Regions from separate parts of the Rudaeicoccus suwonensis genome, predicted to be linked through region 2. Evidence: riboswitches for the same ligand, from Rfam matches in the RefSeq annotation. Region 2 holds a riboswitch; the other holds the start of a gene.
What was found. A riboswitch is a leader RNA that binds a small molecule or an ion and turns the genes downstream of it on or off. The one in region 2 is predicted to bind cyclic di-AMP.
Positions count from the first base shown of each region.

Region 1: another riboswitch for cyclic di-AMP. It lies ahead of BKA23_RS18075 (transglycosylase family protein); the one in region 2 lies ahead of BKA23_RS10800 (LysM peptidoglycan-binding domain-containing protein).

Region 1 covers NZ_VIVQ01000001.1:430,639-436,187, reverse strand. Annotated here, with positions in the region: gene BKA23_RS02095 (S9 family peptidase) at 1-1,500, opposite strand, end outside; gene BKA23_RS18080 (hypothetical protein) at 1,570-1,695, opposite strand; tRNA gene BKA23_RS02090 (tRNA-Thr) at 1,762-1,837, opposite strand; gene BKA23_RS18075 (transglycosylase family protein) at 2,071-2,841, opposite strand; cyclic di-AMP (ydaO/yuaA leader) riboswitch at 2,850-2,989, opposite strand; gene BKA23_RS02080 (threonine/serine exporter family protein) at 4,468-5,549, opposite strand, start outside.
Region 2 covers NZ_VIVQ01000001.1:2,372,336-2,377,884, forward strand. Annotated here, with positions in the region: gene BKA23_RS10795 (aminotransferase class V-fold PLP-dependent enzyme) at 51-1,580, shown strand; cyclic di-AMP (ydaO/yuaA leader) riboswitch at 1,854-2,015, shown strand; gene BKA23_RS10800 (LysM peptidoglycan-binding domain-containing protein) at 2,020-2,682, shown strand; gene BKA23_RS10805 (ribonuclease J) at 2,887-4,569, opposite strand; gene dapA (4-hydroxy-tetrahydrodipicolinate synthase) at 4,577-5,461, opposite strand.

The DNA.
Region 1 (5,549 bases), 1.9 Mb from region 2:
GTCGCGGAACGCCAAGCAGGCAAGCGTGGTGAAGCCACCGGCGCTGCCGCCGAAGATGGCCATCCTGTGACCGTCGACCAGACCCCGATCGGCGAGCGACTGTGCTCCAGAACAGCAATCGTCGACGTCGACGACGCCCCAATTACTTTGTAAACGTTCACGATACGCGCGCCCACGGCCGGTGCTGCCACCGTAGTTGACGTCCAGGATCGCGATGCCACGACTGGTCCAGAAGGCAAACAGCGAGGAGTATTCGGGCGGCGACATCGATGTCGGGCCGCCATGGGATGCAACCAACAGCGGAGGTCGCTCGTCGGCCGGACCGTCGAACAGCGGGTTGCGCGGCGCGTAATAGAACCCGTGCACCTCGTGACCGGCAGCATTGGTCCAGGTGACCGGTTCAGGCGTGGGCACGTATGCCGGATCGGCCTGTCGCGTGCTGGAGTCACGGATGATGTGACGCTCCGAATCGCCAGGCCGATTGGGATCGAGTGTGATCAGTGCTGCGCTTCGATCGTCGAAACCTGCTTTCAGCAAGAGGCTTTGGCGCCATACCGCCATCGAATCAACAGTGGCGAGTGCTGCACCCAGCTCGACCGCCGCTTGCCCGTCACGATGGACGAGGGCCACGTGCGCTCGTCCATCGCGCCACACACGCAGAGCGATGCGCCCGTCGGGCAGTTCGCACCAGCCGCGGATTCCAAACACCCACGCCGGATCCGCGCAGTCGTTGTCGACCGGATGGATCGACTGGCCGTCGACGTGCAGGTTCCAATAGCCGCTGATATCAGTGGAATACGCCAGGGAGCCATCAGCCAGCCAGCCGATCTCAGCGACCGACTGCGGTGCATCCTGACCCACCAGCGCGGAGGCGCCACCGGCGTCGTGATCCCCTACCCACAGCACGGTCGCGTCCCATGGCATCGACGGGTGCTGCCAGGTCAGCCACGCCATACGTGCGCCGTCGGGTGAAAGACGCGGCGCTGCAACGAAATCCGAGCCGTCGACCAGCACAGATCCCTCACCCGGGGCTCCGTCCAGATCGACGGACACGATCGTGTTGACGGCCTCGCCATCACCGCGGTGGTCTTCGCGCACCGCCAGCACCCGGCGGCGCGCAGCGTCGACCTCAAGGTCTGCGTAGCGCAACACCGGACCTCCCAGATCGACGGTGATCGCGCGAGGTGCGGCGTCTTCCTCAATGAGCCACAGCCGGCCGTCGCGCACGTCGGAGAAGACCACGACACCACCACCGACGGCATACGGCCGACCGCCGTACTCGTGCACCATCGAACGCACATGCGCCGGCGCCGGGGTCATCTCGACGGCCTCGCCGCCCCGCAACCGCATCAGCGTCGTCCGGCCACCCTCGCTCGGGCGGGATTCGAGCCAGTAGGCATCATGACCGTCGACCTGCACCTCACTCAGGCCGACGCCGGAAGATGTCAGTTCCGCCGTCGTCAGCGGGGAGGTCCATGAGCCGTATGCCGCAGTCGTCATCCGCCATTTCTAGCAGCCATCGACAATCGGCGAACGCCCATCACCGGGCACGCACCCGTAGTAGAATTACTACGACACGTAGTAGATCGTGCGGAGATCAGCGAGACGACCAACGGGCGCCGTTTCCACCTGCACCGCTCCTGGTGGCGCGACCGCCCCGAACCCGACCGACACGAAGAGTGCCGTGACGCTCATGGGGCCTACAGTGGCGGAATCGCAGGGATTTTGCCGTAGATCGCAGTGCTGGCGCTGTTAGCGCCGTGGAGCCGGTGACAGGAGTCGAACCCGCGACATCTTCATTACAAGTGAAGCGCTCTACCAACTGAGCTACACCGGCGTGGCCGCCTCGGATCAAGTCCACGTGCGTGCCGCCTGCAGATGTTACCGGCGATGGACGTCGTCGCGAATTCGCGGGTGAGCGAGCGGCCACAGCGGATGATCCCGGCACAGGGCGACCAGCTACCGACATACGCGCGCGGGCCTGTCCGCGTCATACCGGCGCAGACGAACGACGAACCCGCCCAGGGCCGAGTCGGCGCCGAGGCGGGTAGTCGTGCAAGAAGCCGTCGATCACATGCGGCTGTTCAGGAAACGCTGCAGCGCCATCGCCGTGGTGCCCTGAATCGAGGACGCACCGTTGCGCGGCATACCGAGGTAGCGCTGCAACGCCGCCGTGGTTACCGGTCCGATGATGCCGTCGCGGGTGACACCGACCTTTGCCTGCAGGGCGACGACCGTGTTGTAGTCGGCCGGCAGCCAACTTGCGCCGTCCTGACGAACACCGAGCCACTGCTGTGCCGCACGCGTGGTGAGCGGACCGGGGATGCCGTCGATGACGAGCGCACCGCTGCTCGTGACCGGCTTGGTCGGGGTGGGAGTCGGCTTCGGCGTGGGCGCCGGTGTCGGGGTCGGAGTGGGTGTGGAGGTACCACCACCGACGACGACGGCCAGACCGTTGGCGCGGGTGAGGCCGGCGCGCACCGAGCACACTGGCCAGGCACCGGGACCCTGCGCCCGCAACGTCGCCTGCGCGACGAGGATCTGCTGGTCCCGCGTGGCGTACTGCGCGCTGGAGGCGTACTGGCCACCGCCGAAGGCGAGCCAAGTCTGCTGCGTGAACTGCAGACCACCGTAGAAGCCGTTGCCGGTGTTGATCGACCAGTTGTTGCCCGATTCACAGGTGGCGACGCGATCCCAGACGTTCCACGGCGTGTCCGCCTTGGCGTGGGAGGCGGTCGACAGGCCGGCACCGACAGTTGCCGCGGATGCCATCATCACACCGACGGTGCGACGACCTATGGCGGACGGGCGATCGACCTTGTGCCTTGGTGCGTAACGCAAGAGATGTGTCCTTTCCTGACGAACGTCTGCGGGGTGAGCTGTCGGGTTCGAGCTGTCAGGTGCTCGGCCGGTGGATGCCGGCTTGACCCCAAGGCGCCGAATGCGGCGCCGAAAGTGGTTCCCCCGCCCTCCTCAACGCCCTGTGGTGGCGCGCTGTGCGCCCTCGAGGTTCGACGTTCGGGCGCGTGAATTTGGGAAGCGATATGCAGTTGTATGCCGAACCGCCGCGGCTTCCCGATTCCGGAGTCAACGACGCTCGAAGGCAAAATCACGTTACGGGATGGACTGGTGTGACACAAGGTGAAACTCGACTAAATCGGTTCATCGTCGGCGTGTCGGCTTGCATTTCGCAGTTAAATCACACTCATGTAATTCACCTCTTACCCGCCGAAACCCCCGCCATTCCGGGTGAGAAGCCAGGCATGCGTCCGTGCGAGCCAGCGTGGACAACGCGCCCGGAAGCTCCCAGAAAAAGTCGCAGACATGTCGCACGTATGCCGCAGCAGATGCTCCGAACCGCCGATCCGAGACGTGTGGCCACCCACAAGGGGCCGATACGAGAGACACACCGCCGCGCCCGCGGAAGGCCGAGCAGGTGGGCGGTGGAGCCGCTCGTCGTCAACGTCGAGCAGGTGGGCGGTGGAGTCGCTCGTCGTCAACGTCGGCAGGTGGGCGGTGGAGTGCTGTGTCGTCATACGTGTCGAGCGTGCGGCACACAAACCTCAGCCCGCGCGTGGCACACAAACCATCGGCCCGCCCGTGCTGCCTACGAACCGTCGGCCTGCGCGCGTGCGGCACCGGTTCAAACGCTGTCCCGCCGCTGGCCGACGGGCGCCAGACTCAACTCGCCGATGCGGTCGAACATGGCACTCCACACGACCCACCCCAGCCATCAGCATCATCTGTCACACACGAAACGCCGATTCGGTGACGTATCGCGCAGGTGGCGTTGGGAGCGCCCGCCACGAACTGCGAGATGTCGATCTTGGCCGGTACCAGATCGGGTGAACCGGCACATGCTGACATCTCGCGGTCGACGCCCACACATGACTCGCCGATGCGGTCGAACATGGCACTCCACACGACCCACCCCAGCCATCAGCACCATCTGTCACACACGAAACGCCGATTCGGTGGCGTATCGCGCAGGTGGCGTTGGGAGCGCCCGCCACAAACTGCGAGATGTCGATCTTGGCCGGTACCCGATCGGGTAAACCGGCACATGCTGATATCTCGTGGGGACACGATGTCCTGGGACCGGCAAAACTGACATCTCGAGGTCGGCGGCACACAGAACGCGACAAATGCTGACATCTCGCCGGGATCGGCTGCGTGCAGGATCCGGCAAATCTCGAGCTTTCGCCCGTCGACACCAGATGCGGCACGAAAGTCGCCGATCCGGTCGATCTCAACGCCCCACCAGACACCACACACCCACCAGCACCACCAGTCACACACAAGTCGCCGATTCGGCGACGTGTGCACGTGACGCCAGACGCGGCGGACGAAAGTCGCCGATTCGGCGACGTGTGCAAGCGCCGAGCGGCGAGCGGCGAACAGGGTAAGCGGCGTAGCGAGCGACCCGACCAAGGGACCCGAGCGGCCAGCCCCGGCGGCAATCGCGTGTCAGCGTCGGCGGGTGCGACCTCGGCGCAGCACACGCTGGTCGAAGGGCGCCGACACGACATCCCCCAGCACCACTCCGGTGCTGATCGCCAGCGCCGTCGCGGCCGCACCCATCATGGTTGCGATCGCCTGCCCTTGCGTCGTGACCGAGGTGCTGACGATGCTGCCGGCCACGGCTTCGTACATGCCACGGAAGATGCTCAGACCCGGCAGCAAGGGCGACACCGCCGGCACGACCACCACGAGCGCGGGTGCACCCAGCCGCAGCCCGAGGATCCGTCCGAGCACTCCGGCACAGATCGCCGCCACTGCGACGGCCGTCGTCGCGCCGGTGCCGAGGTACTGCGGCAGCGCGGCCGCCAGGAAAAGCCCGAGCCCACCGAGCACACCGGCGAGCAGCAGGTGCTTTGGCATGACCCGCAAGGTGACCGCGCTGCTGACACCACCGATGACACCGCACACCGTCTGCAACCAGACGCTTGCGGCCGCCGAGCCGAACTGCAATGCCTTGGGCGCGGTGAGGTGCAAGTCGAGGGCACCATCAAGCCGCAGGGTGATCGACAGTCCAGCGGCGACGCCGACGATGATCCCGCTGGTCGACAGAAAGACCGTCAGCAGACGACCCGCGCCAGTGACCGGATATCCGGTGATCGCATCCTCCACGGCGGAGGCCATCGCCCGGCCGGGCAGCAGCACGACGATGCCTGAGGAGACTGCATATGCGAAGTCGGCCGCCGTCATGTGCAACCCCAGCCACCCGTGCGCGGCAACGAGATATCCCGCCCACGCAAGAACCACCGAGATGGCTCCCCCAGCAGCAGCCGCATAGAACGAGGGAATCGCGCGCTTGCTCAGCTCTCTGCCGATCCGGTCCACCAGCAGTGCCGACACCACCGCCACGACGATCGCCATGGTGTGTCCGCCCAGCAGCGCACACACCGAGCCGGCAAGACCGGCGTAGCCAAGACTGATCAGCCACCGCGGGTAGAGCCGGGAGGTGCGCTGGATCCGGCGCAACCGTCTCATCGCGGCGTCGACGTCGTCGATGCCACCTCTGACGAGCTCTTCGACGAGCCCGTGCA
Region 2 (5,549 bases):
GCAATTACTGGCGATGCCGTGCTGGTCCCTCGACCGGCAAGGAGCACGCCATGAGCATCGCCCAGTCTCTCCGCACGAACGTCGCCGACATCGACACCACCGGCACCAGCGACACCACCGACGCCACCGACACCGTCCAGTCGCGCACCCCCGCTCAGCCGCGGCGGCTCACCATCGCGCCCTCGGGCACGGCGCCTTCCGCACCGGCGCAGACATCTACCACGAGCGGGCATTCCTCGTCGCCGATCCCGTCGCCGATCCCGTCGACCGGACGCGTCTCGGGCAAGCTGTCGTCGTCGGCGCTGCCGCGCACCGTCTCCCACGAACTCGGCGTCCCCACCGTGCACCGCACGGTCACCGACTACGCCAACTTCGACCATGCCGCGACCACCCCTGCCCTCGAATCCGTCGCCCAGGCCGTCGAGCAGGTGCAGCGCCGCTACGGCTCGGTGCACCGCGGCGCCGGATACGCCAGCCGCGTCACGACCGGCTGGTTCGAGCAGGCTCGCGAGGAGGTCGCCCGATTCGTCGGAGCGCGCGAGGGCGACGAGGTCATCTTCACCCGTAACACGACCGATGCGCTGCGGCTGTTGTCGCACTGTCTGCCGCGTCGCACGCAGGTCATCGCCTGGGAGTCCGCACACCACGCGGCGTTGTTGCCCTGGGTGGCCCACCAGACCACCCGCCTGCCGGTGCCGTCGAGCGCGGCCGACGCCGTCGAGTTGCTGCGCTCCGCCCTAGCCGCCACCGATGGGCGCCACGTGCTGGTCGCCATCACCGGAGCGTGCAATGTCACGGGTGAGATCTGGCCTATCGCCGAACTCGTCGCAGTGGCAAAGGAATTCGGCGCTCGCACAGTGCTCGATGCCGCACAGCTGGCACCGCACCGGCCCATCGACCTGACCGACCTCGGCGTCGACTGGGTCGCGTTCTCCGGCCACAAGCTCTACGCACCGTATGGCGCAGGCGTGCTCGCCGGACAACGCGACTGGCTCGACGCGGCCACGCCATACCTGCCGGCGGGTGGCGCCACGGCCGCAGTGACCGCCCGGCACAATCACTGGCACACCGGGCCCGCCCGCCACGAAGGCGGCACTCCGAACGCAGTGGGCGCGATCGCGATCGCCGCCGCCTGCGCGGCATTGAGCGCACGCCGCGAGATCGTGCAGGAACACGAGCGCTCACTGCAGCAGACCCTGCGCGAGGGCCTTGCAAACATCGACGGCGTCACCCTCGTGCACGCACTCGGCCCCGACCGGCCCGGCGTGGGGGTCGTGACCTTCACCATCGACGGCATCGAGCCCGGGCTGGTCTCGCAGGTTCTGGCCGACGAGTACGCCATTGCGGTGCGCGACGGCCGCTTCTGCGCACACCTGCTGTGTGACGCGATCATCGGTCAGGGCCAGTCGGCGGTGCGCGCGAGCATCGGCCTGGCAACGACAGCCGAGCACGTGACGCGACTGATCGAGGGGGTGCGTCGGCTGGTGACGCAAGGCCCCGAGCTGTCCTATGTCCACACCGACGCCGGCTGGACCGCACCGGCCGACCCCCGCGACCTGAGCGAACCCCGCCCCTGGTGACAGCGGAACCTCGCCTTCACCACTGACCTCGTAAGCCCCAACAGGTCACGTACGCAACAACATTCACCGGCATACGGCGCTGACTGGGATTTCATCGACAGCTGCCGCAAAGATCACGGAAAGGTCACGGTTGAACTTGGCATCCGGCCGATAACCACGTACCTTCGATTCTCGGTGGTCATCCTTTCGTCGCCCTTGACGAAACGACCACTGGCGGGTATCGCATCCATGCGACCTCGCCATGCCAAGTGGCTCGCTGCGCACAGCCTCGTCGAGCAGCCACCGCAGATCCGGGATGGTCCCGGAGGCACGACGAGGATGGGGAACCCAATTCGGCCGTGAATTCGGCCTTGGGGTGAGAGCAGGCCACACACCTGCCGGGCACCTGACAGCCCGACCCGACAGCTAACCCCGTATGCGCACGTCAGGAGAGGAACCAATGAACCTCAGCACCAACACGTCCACCAAGACCCGCATCATCGGCATCGGGGTTGCCGGCGCAGCAGTCGTCGGAGCGACCGGCCTGGCGACCGCGGGCGACGCCCACGCCGCGTCCGGCAGTGTCTGGAATGCGGTCGCGCAGTGCGAGAGCGGTGGCAACTGGTCCATCAACACCGGCAACGGCTTCTACGGTGGCCTGCAGTTCACGCACTCGACCTGGATCGGCTTCGGCGGCGGCGCCTACGCCTCCAACGCCAACCTGGCCACCCCGTCGCAGCAGATCGCGATCGCCGAGCGTGTTTTGGCCTCCCAGGGCCCCGGCGCCTGGCCGGTCTGCTCGGTTCGCGCCGGTCTGACCCGCAGCAACGGCTCGGGTTCGGGCTACACACCGCCGGCCGGCACCGCGACGCCGAAGCAGCAGACCTACTCGGCACCGAAGAAGTCCACGACGGTGCGCAAGAGCGAGTCCAGCGCACGCGCGACCACCAAGGTCGAGCTGTCCGGCAAGACGCTCACCGTCAAGGCCGGCGACACCCTCAGCGGGCTGGCACAGACTTATCACGTGTCGGGCGGATGGCAGGCATTGTTCGCAGCCAACAAGGGCACGGTCAACAACCCGAACCTGATCTTCGTGGGCCAGCACCTGCAGCTGCCTGCCTGATCGCGTCCGACCTGATCGCGTCCGGTCACGAATGACCTGATCGCGTCCGGTCACGACAAAACGTAAACGACAGGCTCTGAACGAACCGCCGTGAACGACAGGCTCTGAACGACCGGCCGTGAACGACAGAAGGCCGTCCTTCCCCGCACGGGAAGGACGGCCTTCGTCATACGTGCTCGGCTCAGTTCGAGGCGTGCAGCCGGATCACGCGTCGATGACGATCGGGATGATCATCGGGCGACGGCGCAACTTGCCGCCGACGAATCCACCGACAGCGCGCCGGATCACCTGCTGCAACTGGTAGCTGTCGGTGATGCCCTTCTCGCGCGCTTCGTCGAGGGCGGCTTCCAGCTTGGGGCGCACCGCGTCGAAAACGGCCTCGTCCTCGGCGAATCCGCGGGTTTGGATCTCCGGACCCGCGGCGAGCTTTCCGGTTGCTGCGTCACGCACGACGATGATCGTCACGAAGCCTTCGTCGCGCAGGATGCGGCGGTCCTTGAGCATCGTCTCGTCGGTCGTCCCGACGAGAGAGCCGTCGACATACACGTACCCACACGGCACGGCACCGGCGATCGACGCCTTGCCGTCGACCAGGTCGACCACGACGCCGTCCTCGGCGAGCACGACGCGCTCACGCGCCACCCCCGTCTGCACCGCGAGGTCGGCATTGGCGACGAGATGCCGCCATTCACCGTGGATCGGCATGACGTTCTTGGGACGGACGATGTTGTAGCAGTAGAGCAACTCCCCCGCGCTGGCATGGCCGGAGACGTGCACCAGCGCGTTGCCCTTGTGCACGACCTTGGCGCCGAGGCGCATCAGCCCGTTGATCACGCGGTAGACGGCGTTCTCGTTGCCCGGAATCAGTGAGGACGCCATCAGGATCGTGTCGCCGTCACCGACGTCGATGCGGTGATCGCGATTCGCCATACGTGACAGTGCCGCCATCGGCTCGCCCTGCGAACCGGTGCAGACGAGCACGATCTTGTCGTCGGCCAGGTCGTCCAGCTTCTTGACGTCGACGAGCACGCCGTCCGGCACGGCGAGATAACCCAGGTCGCGGGCGATCGTCATGTTGCGCACCATCGACCGGCCGACCAGCGCGACCTTGCGGTGGTGTTTGTATGCCGCATCCATCACCTGTTGCACGCGGTGCACGTGGGAGGAGAAACAGGCCACGATGATCCGGCGCTGCGCCTGCTGGAAGACCCGCTCGATGGCCGGCGTGATGTCGCGTTCCGGGGTGGTGAATCCGGGCACCTCTGCGTTGGTGGAGTCGGTGAGGAACAGGTCGACGCCTTCCTCGCCGATCCGCGCGAAGGACCGCAGGTCGGTGATCCGGCCGTCCAACGGCAACTGGTCCATCTTGAAGTCACCGGTGATCAGCAAGGTGCCGCCGGGGGTGCGCACACAGACCGCGAGCGCGTCGGGGATCGAGTGGTTGACCGCGACGAACTCGCAGTCGAAGTCGCCGACCTGCTCACGCTGACCCTCCTTGACCCCCAGCGTGTATGGCGTGATGCGGTGCTCCTTGAGCTTGGCCTCGATCAGGGCCAGCGTCAGGGTGGATCCGATGAGCGGGATGTCCGGCTTGAGCCGCAACAGATAGGGCACGGCGCCGATGTGATCCTCGTGGCCGTGTGTGAGCACGATGGCCTGGATGTCGTCGAGACGATCCTGGATGTACTCGAAATCCGGCAGGATCAGGTCGACCCCTGGGTGATCCTCGGGGAAGAGCACGCCGCAGTCGACGATCAGCAGCTTCCCGGCGTACTCCAGCACGGTCATGTTGCGACCGACCTCGCCCAGACCACCGAGCGGCACGACGCGGACGCCGCCTTCCGGCAGGGGTGGGGGCGGACCGAGCTCGGGGTGGGGATGACTCACAGTTCTCCTATGACTTGATGGTCTCTAGCGCGGCGCGCAATTTCGCGCGGTGTTCGTCGGTGGCGGGCAGCAGCGGCAGCCGCACGAAGTCGGACTCGATGACGCCGAGTTCGAGCAGCGCGGCCTTTGCCATGATCGCTCCCTGGCTGGTGTTCATCAGCGCATCGACCAGCGGGATCAGCCCGGTGTGGATCTCGCGGGCGCGCTGCAGGTCGCCACGATCGACGGCCGCGATCAGCTCGGCATACTGCCGTCCGGCGACGTGCCCGACGACGCTGACGAGGCCGGATGCGCCCTGTGCAAGCCAGGCGAGGTTGAGCGGGTCGTCTCCGGAGAACCACAACAGACCGGTCTGCGCCATCAGTTCGCTCGCCGCGAACAGGTCGCCCTTGGCGTCCTTGACCGCGACGACCTCGTCGATCTCGGCGAGTCGCCGGATCGTGTCGCTCGCCAGGGCGGTGCCGGTGCGGCCCGGTATGTCGTAGGCCATCGCGGGCAGACCCGTCGACTGTGCAACAGCCCGGAAGTGCGCGATGACGCCGTCCTGGGTGGGCTTGTTGTAGTACGGCGTGACGATCAGGACCGCGTGCGCGCCGACGGAGGCGAGGGCCTGGGCGGCCGCAACGGAGTGCGCGGTGTCATTGGTGCCCACTCCGGCAGTGACGCGCACCCGGTCACCGACGGCCTCGACGACCGCGCGGACGGTGTCGATGTTCTCCTGGTCGGTGGTGGTGGCCGACTCGCCGGTGGTTCCGTTGACGACCAGACCGTCGTGGCCGTTGTCGGCCAGGTGGCTCGCGAGGCGCTGCAGGCTGTCGAAGTCGATCGAACCATCGCTGTGCATGGGCGTCACCATCGCGGTGATCATCCGGCCGAAAGGCGTCGAGGTCATGAGGGAAGGCTATCTGCCGGGCAATGAAAATCGCGTCGCCACCCGCTCGGGGGTCCGGGTGGCGACGCGATCAGCAGGTACATCGTGG